2 regions of the Paenibacillus sp. FSL H3-0469 genome follow, and region 2 is predicted to be linked to the other one. Evidence: a T-box and tRNA genes for the amino acid it is inferred to sense, from the RefSeq annotation. Region 2 holds a T-box; the other holds one or more tRNA genes.

Region 1 (3,383 bases), 3.5 Mb from region 2:
GATGCAGGTTACCCGCGACAAGACGGAAAGACCCCATGGAGCTTTACTGCAGCTTGATATTGAATTTGGGTACGATCTGTACAGGATAGGTGGGAGCCGTGGAGGCAGGAGCGCAAGCTTCTGCGGAGGCGCCGTTGGGATACCACCCTGATCGTATCTAGGTTCTAACCTAGTGCCCTTATCGGGTACGGGGACCGTGTCAGGCGGGCAGTTTGACTGGGGCGGTCGCCTCCTAAAGAGTAACGGAGGCGTTCAAAGGTTCCCTCAGAATGGTTGGAAATCATTCGCAGAGTGCAAAGGCATAAGGGAGCTTGACTGCGAGACCTACAAGTCGAGCAGGGACGAAAGTCGGACTTAGTGATCCGGTGGTACCGCATGGAAGGGCCATCGCTCAACGGATAAAAGCTACCCTGGGGATAACAGGCTTATCTCCCCCAAGAGTCCACATCGACGGGGAGGTTTGGCACCTCGATGTCGGCTCATCGCATCCTGGGGCTGAAGTAGGTCCCAAGGGTTGGGCTGTTCGCCCATTAAAGCGGTACGCGAGCTGGGTTCAGAACGTCGTGAGACAGTTCGGTCCCTATCTGTCGTGGGCGCAGGAAATTTGAGAGGAGCTGTCCTTAGTACGAGAGGACCGGGATGGACGTACCGCTGGTGCATCAGTTGTTCCGCCAGGAGCATGGCTGAGTAGCTACGTACGGACGGGATAAGCGCTGAAAGCATCTAAGCGTGAAGCCCCCCTCAAGATGAGATTTCCCAGTATGTAAGACCCCTTGAAGACGACGAGGTAGATAGGTTGGAGGTGGAAGTGCAGCAATGCATGGAGCTGACCAATACTAATCGGTCGAGGGCTTATCCAAATTTCTAACACGCAGATTCGTTTCGGATTCAGTTTTCAGGTGATCAAGCCTGGTATGTATATTCCCTGATAGCTCAGTTGGTAGAGCACTCGACTGTTAATCGAGTTGTCACAGGTTCGAGTCCTGTTCGGGGAGCCATATGGAGAGGTGTCCGAGTTTGGCCGAAGGAGCACGATTGGAAATCGTGTAGGCGCCACAAGCGTCTCGAGGGTTCGAATCCCTCTCTCTCCGTAGCAATACTTCATTGAATAGGGATGAGAACCCTCAGTGGTTCGTTGGAGCATAGGCTTCGTTAGCACTGCTTCGCAATCTCGTAACGAAGTGAAGAGTATCCCTCTCTCCGTAGCAATACTTTTACACAGCATGGCTCGTTGGTCAAGGGGTTAAGACACCTCCCTTTCACGGAGGTAACATGGGTTCGAATCCCATACGAGTCATATATGGAGGCTTAGCTCAGCTGGGAGAGCATCTGCCTTACAAGCAGAGGGTCGGGGGTTCGAACCCCTCAGCCTCCACCATCTATCTTAACTGAATAGATTTTGTACAATGACGCGGGGTGGAGCAGCCCGGTAGCTCGTCGGGCTCATAACCCGAAGGCCGCAGGTTCAAATCCTGCCCCCGCAACCAATCTCCATAAAGTACCAAACATGGAACCGTGGTGTAGTTGGCCTAACATGCCTGCCTGTCACGCAGGAGACCGCGGGTTCGAATCCCGTCGGTTCCGCCATCTTTACAGAATCATTTTTATGGCTCGGTAGCTCAGTCGGTAGAGCAAAGGACTGAAAATCCTTGTGTCGGGGGTTCGATTCCCTCCCGCGCCACCATACACAACTTAATATGCCGGTGTAGCTCAATTGGTAGAGCAACTGACTTGTAATCAGTAGGTTGGGGGTTCAAGTCCTCTCGCCGGCACCATACCGTGGAGGCTTAGCGAAGTGGCCAAACGCATCAGACTGTAAATCTGCTCACGTACGTGTTCGGTGGTTCGAATCCATCAGCCTCCACCATTTTTTAGGGGCATAGTTTAAAGGTAGAACAACGGTCTCCAAAACCGTTGGTGTGGGTTCAATTCCTGCTGCCCCTGCCAAGTAATTTCATATAAAAGAATCATATGGCGACCGTGGCGAAGGGGTTAACGCACCGGATTGTGGTTCCGGCATTCGTGGGTTCGAGACCCATCGGTCGCCCCATTTCTTTTATAAGAATTACATAGCAATACAACTTAAAAGCTTCACATGGCGACCGTGGCGAAGGGGTTAACGCACCGGATTGTGGTTCCGGCATTCGTGGGTTCGAGACCCATCGGTCGCCCCATTTTCTTTCAAAAAATATATTGGGGATTAGCCAAGCGGTAAGGCAACGGACTTTGACTCCGTCATTCATAGGTTCGATTCCTATATCCCCAGCCATTATATGCGGACGTGGCTCAGCGGTAGAGCATCGCCTTGCCAAGGCGAGGGTCGCGGGTTCGATTCCCGTCGTCCGCTCCATTTCATGTGGTGCCATAGCCAAGTGGTAAGGCAAAGCTCTGCAAAAGCTTTATCCCCAGTTCAAATCTGGGTGGCACCTCCATTTTAAATATTTGCCGGCGTGGCGGAATGGCAGACGCGCTCGACTCAAAATCGAGTGGGAAACCGTGGAGGTTCGAGTCCTCTCGCCGGTATTACGCTAAAAGAGTTCATCAGAGATATTCTCTGGTGGGCTTTTTTATTGTGTGTATACCTAGAGGCACGCATTATCTGTTATATCGGCACATGAACAAGACTGAGGCGCCAGCATCGTTCATTTGCAGGATGATTATGTTCTTTGAGCTTTCGTACCTTATCCCATATGTATCTGAGAACAAGACAGGCCCTGTGTATCTTACTACACAGGGCCTGTTTCTTTTAATTTATATGTCATCTGCTTATATGTTAAGTCGTTTATATCATGAACTTACTTCGTAGAACCCACAAATTGATTTCTGGCCGCCCCAAGACCAATGATACCGAGTAGGGCAGAAGCGCCAACCAAGATCAGGAGTGGAGCACTCCAACTATGAGTGGCGTCATGCAAGTAACCTATCAGCGCCGGGCCGATGGCTGCCAGCAGATATCCTATGGATTGGGCCATGCCCGATAGTTCCGCCGCCTGATGGGCACTTTGAGTGCGTAAACCGAAAAACATCATAGATAAGCCAAAGGCAAAGCCCGCTCCAATTCCAAGAATAATCACCCACAACAGAAGCAGTTGGACACTGCTATAGAGAAGCCCAAGTGTTCCGATCAAAAGTAGGATTGTTGTAATAACCACCAAGGACCGCTGGTTAGACATACGCCCTGCCATAACAGGAACGATAAAGGCAAAGGGGAGGGACGCCATAATCAGAACCGATAGAAACCAGCCGGATTGACTCGAACTGATGCCTTGTTCTTTTAGGATTTCAGGCAGCCAGGCAACCAGCACATAGAAAATGGCTGATTGTATTCCCATAAAGAGAGTCACCTGCCAGGCTAATGGGGAGCGCCATATTTTAACCTGATG
Region 2 (3,383 bases):
ATTCTCAGTGATCTTATAGGGGTGGAGCTGGTCATAATAGCGCTGGACAAATTCTCCTTCGCCTACCGGGTAGAGCTCAATATGGACGTTGCCGGTGAATCTGGTGAAGTAGAGCTTCCCGCCGGTCAGCTCGATCTGAATTTTGTCTGGTAGATAGGTTCCACAGTACGCCCTTAAACATTCCTCACTGAGCTGAAGCTCAAGATGCCGGGTCGGAGCCTCCACCTCCACATGATGCAGAATATCCGCGAGCGCATGGCCGAGTCTATACTGATTGATTCCTTCATTATTTGAGAGGATGATAATGCAAAGATCTTCAGCGTAAAAATTCTGCATATACGTGCAAATCCCCAGCTGATCGCCCCCATGGGAATACCTGTCTTGCCCATATAGAAGGTGGTGCTCAAGGCCGTAGCAGTAGCTGTTCTCGTTCTCTTGGAAGAATCGTTCATAGCCTGCAGGCGATAGAAGTTTCCGGTCACGCAGACAGACATACCATTTGTACAAATCCGCGCAGTCCGATACAATACCGCCTGCTCCGATGCTGAACTTCTCGTTGTAATACGGGCATTTGACGGTTACTTCGAAGTCTGTGATATAGTTGCTGGATCTATTCTCAATCACGGCGCATCCGTCATCCACTGTGCTTCTGCTCATCCCTAGAGGCAGGAAAATATGATGATGCAGAAACTCCCCGTACCTCTCCCCCGAGACATGCTCGATGATCCAGGCCAGCAGATTGTAGTTGGAGTTATTATAATCGTACGCTGCTCCTGCCGGCTTGGTTGGCTTCTTGTTAATGTATTGCCGGAAGAACCTTGTCCGGGAATAGTCCAGCCGGTAGTCTCCGCCGAAGAAATCATTCTCAAAATTATAAAAGTTATATAGACCGGAGGTATGTGACAGCAAATGATGAACGGTGATCGACTCATCAATAGCAAGCTCTGCCGGGAGATACAGGTGTGCAGGCTGGTCAACATCCAGCAGGCCCTTGTCATGCAGCAGCATAATAGCAAAGGCCGTAAACTGCTTCGACATGGAGGCGAGAGAGAAGCGTGAGTCCAGCGTATTTTCAATTCCAAATTCCATACTTGCATACCCGCAGGCCCGCTCGAAGAGCACCTCGCCCTTCCAGATGACCTGAATCACGCCGTAAAAATTCCACAGCTTCAGGTACTGATTCGTATATCCCTCAAGCTTTGCACGTATTGTCTGCACAGACTCACTCCCTAATCCTATTTGAACTATCCGTTGACATTCACCGAAAAGTACTGTAAAAATACAGTAATACAATATTATATAACTTTGCAATGATGAAGAGAGTAAGCATAACGAATACTTCAGAGAGCTGATGATTGGTGCGAATCAGTGTAGGGAATATGCCGAAGTGGGCTTCTGAGCATCCAAACCGAACCTTCAGGAAGTAGGCTTTGGCGAATGTCTCGTCGTTAAAAGAGACGCGTATTCAAACATATAGTGATGTTTCGATACGTTCAAGCGGTCCGGATCACCGTTCGGACTAATTAAGGTGGCACCACGGGGTTTTCTCGTCCTTTTCAGGATGAGAAAACCCCTTTTTGATTTTATAGACGGAGGGATAATATGAGTAAGGACATTGTATTAACAGGAATTAAACCTACGGGCAAAGTCCATCTGGGGAACTACATCGGAGCAATCAAGCCTGCACTGCAAATCGCCGGGGCCAGTGATTGCACTTCACTCTACTTCATGGCCGACTACCATGGGTTAAATTTCATACAGAATAGAGACGAGTTCAGTGATCTGTCTTATAGTATCGCAGCCACTTGGCTGGCACTCGGACTCGACCCGGATCGGGTGATTTTCTATAGACAATCTGATGTGCCGGAGATCTTTGAGCTGAGCTGGATTCTAGCCTGCCTGACGTCCAAAGGACTGATGAACCGTGCCCATGCCTACAAAGCGATCCAAGATCAAAATGAACAACTGGGCGTGGATGCGGATACTGGTGTTAATATGGGTCTCTTCACCTATCCGATTCTGATGGCTGCGGACATTCTGCTGTTTCAATCAGACAAGGTCCCTGTCGGCAAAGACCAGATTCAGCATGTGGAGATCGCCAGAGATATCGCCGAAAGCTTCAACCGGGTTTATGGAGATACGTTCAAGCTGCCTGATTATATTGTCGATGAGAGCACAGCGGTGATTCCTGGTCTTGACGGGAGGAAAATGAGCAAAAGCTATAACAACACGATTCCGCTGTTCGAAACGGCAGAGAACCTGAAGAAGCTGATCAGCAAAATCAAAACAGACTCTACGCTTCCGCAGGAACCGAAAGACCCGGAAACCTCTAATATTTTCTTGTTATATAAAGAATTTGCGACACCCGCTCAAGTGCAGGAGTTAAGAGACAAATATCTAAGCGGCATTAGCTGGGGTGAGGCCAAGCAGGAGCTGTTCCAGGTGGTTAATGCTGCTCTGGAAGAGCCACGGAAGAAATACTATGATCTCATAGCAGCGCCAGAGCAGATCGACACAATCTTGAGTGAAGGCGCCCGGAAGGCAAGAGCCCTGGCGGGACCATTGCTTAAGAAGGTAAAGTCGAGGATAGGACGTTATTCGTAGACCGGACTTAAGACATAGGTGATCATTTGTCTCTGAATACACAAAGAAACCACTCCCAGGAACAGGTCAGGCCTCCTCCCGTTCCAAGAGTAGTTTCTTCAGCAGCTAAAGCCTCGCAAACAGCCGCTCCCCGTTAATCTGGATATATCTGTACATTCCGGCGCAGACCGCTACCAGAAGCACGCCGTATCCCAGCAGAATGAGATTTCCGTTCACCCCATGAAGCAGCAGGAACAGCACGAACGGAACAGCCAGCGTGAGGACACCGATTAGCATCGTTACCAGCACCGACGCACTCTGCTTGATCGCCGCAACTTCACTGGTCCAGTCGAGCTTAGGCAGCTTCAGGTTCACAAGAACGCCCAGCAGGGCTGAATAGCAGGCATAGATAACCGGAACGGCAAGCATCAATAGACCCTCCATCCACCCGGCATGCAGGGTATAGGCCAGCAGTCCCCAGCTTACGGCAATCACCGGTAAGGTAATGGTCAGATTCACCGCCACCTTGCTGAATACAATCGCCGGTTTGGGCACGGGGGAGCTGGTCAAGATCCACAGATGATTGCCTTCCAGAGAAATAGAGCAGGCTGTCGTACAGCTCAGAACAACAAATAGAGAGATAACCAGCGGACTCAGCGTACTGAGGGAGTCTGACAATTGCGGGATGTCTAGTATAGCTCCCAGCTGCTCTGAGCTGACGAATAATAAGGAAATGGACATCATCAGGAGCAGCACCATCCCGATCCCTGTGTTCAGCACATAATTGACCGAGCTGAAAT

The links. The T-box of region 2 lies ahead of NSS83_RS32845 (tryptophan--tRNA ligase). A T-box ahead of a tRNA ligase gene usually reads a tRNA of that ligase, here a tRNA-Trp.
Region 1: it has a tRNA-Trp gene. The T-box ahead of NSS83_RS32845 (tryptophan--tRNA ligase) is inferred to sense a tRNA for this amino acid. The anticodon was not compared.

The regions. Positions count from the first base shown of each region.
Region 1 is NZ_CP150302.1:3,309,076-3,312,458, reverse strand. Features, by position in the region: rRNA gene NSS83_RS14390 (23S ribosomal RNA) at 1-860, shown strand, start outside; tRNA gene NSS83_RS14385 (tRNA-Asn) at 923-998, shown strand; tRNA gene NSS83_RS14380 (tRNA-Ser) at 1,002-1,091, shown strand; tRNA gene NSS83_RS14375 (tRNA-Glu) at 1,226-1,297, shown strand; tRNA gene NSS83_RS14370 (tRNA-Val) at 1,303-1,378, shown strand; tRNA gene NSS83_RS14365 (tRNA-Met) at 1,411-1,487, shown strand; tRNA gene NSS83_RS14360 (tRNA-Asp) at 1,510-1,587, shown strand; tRNA gene NSS83_RS14355 (tRNA-Phe) at 1,609-1,684, shown strand; tRNA gene NSS83_RS14350 (tRNA-Thr) at 1,700-1,775, shown strand; tRNA gene NSS83_RS14345 (tRNA-Tyr) at 1,782-1,867, shown strand; tRNA gene NSS83_RS14340 (tRNA-Trp) at 1,874-1,947, shown strand; tRNA gene NSS83_RS14335 (tRNA-His) at 1,975-2,050, shown strand; tRNA gene NSS83_RS14330 (tRNA-His) at 2,099-2,174, shown strand; tRNA gene NSS83_RS14325 (tRNA-Gln) at 2,195-2,269, shown strand; tRNA gene NSS83_RS14320 (tRNA-Gly) at 2,276-2,350, shown strand; tRNA gene NSS83_RS14315 (tRNA-Cys) at 2,359-2,432, shown strand; tRNA gene NSS83_RS14310 (tRNA-Leu) at 2,445-2,523, shown strand; gene NSS83_RS14305 (MFS transporter) at 2,796-3,383, opposite strand, start outside.
Region 2 is NZ_CP150302.1:7,605,517-7,608,899, reverse strand. Features, by position in the region: gene NSS83_RS32850 (serine hydrolase domain-containing protein) at 1-1,218, opposite strand, end outside; T-box leader at 1,302-1,558, shown strand; gene NSS83_RS32845 (tryptophan--tRNA ligase) at 1,603-2,604, shown strand; gene NSS83_RS32840 (hypothetical protein) at 2,710-3,383, opposite strand, start outside.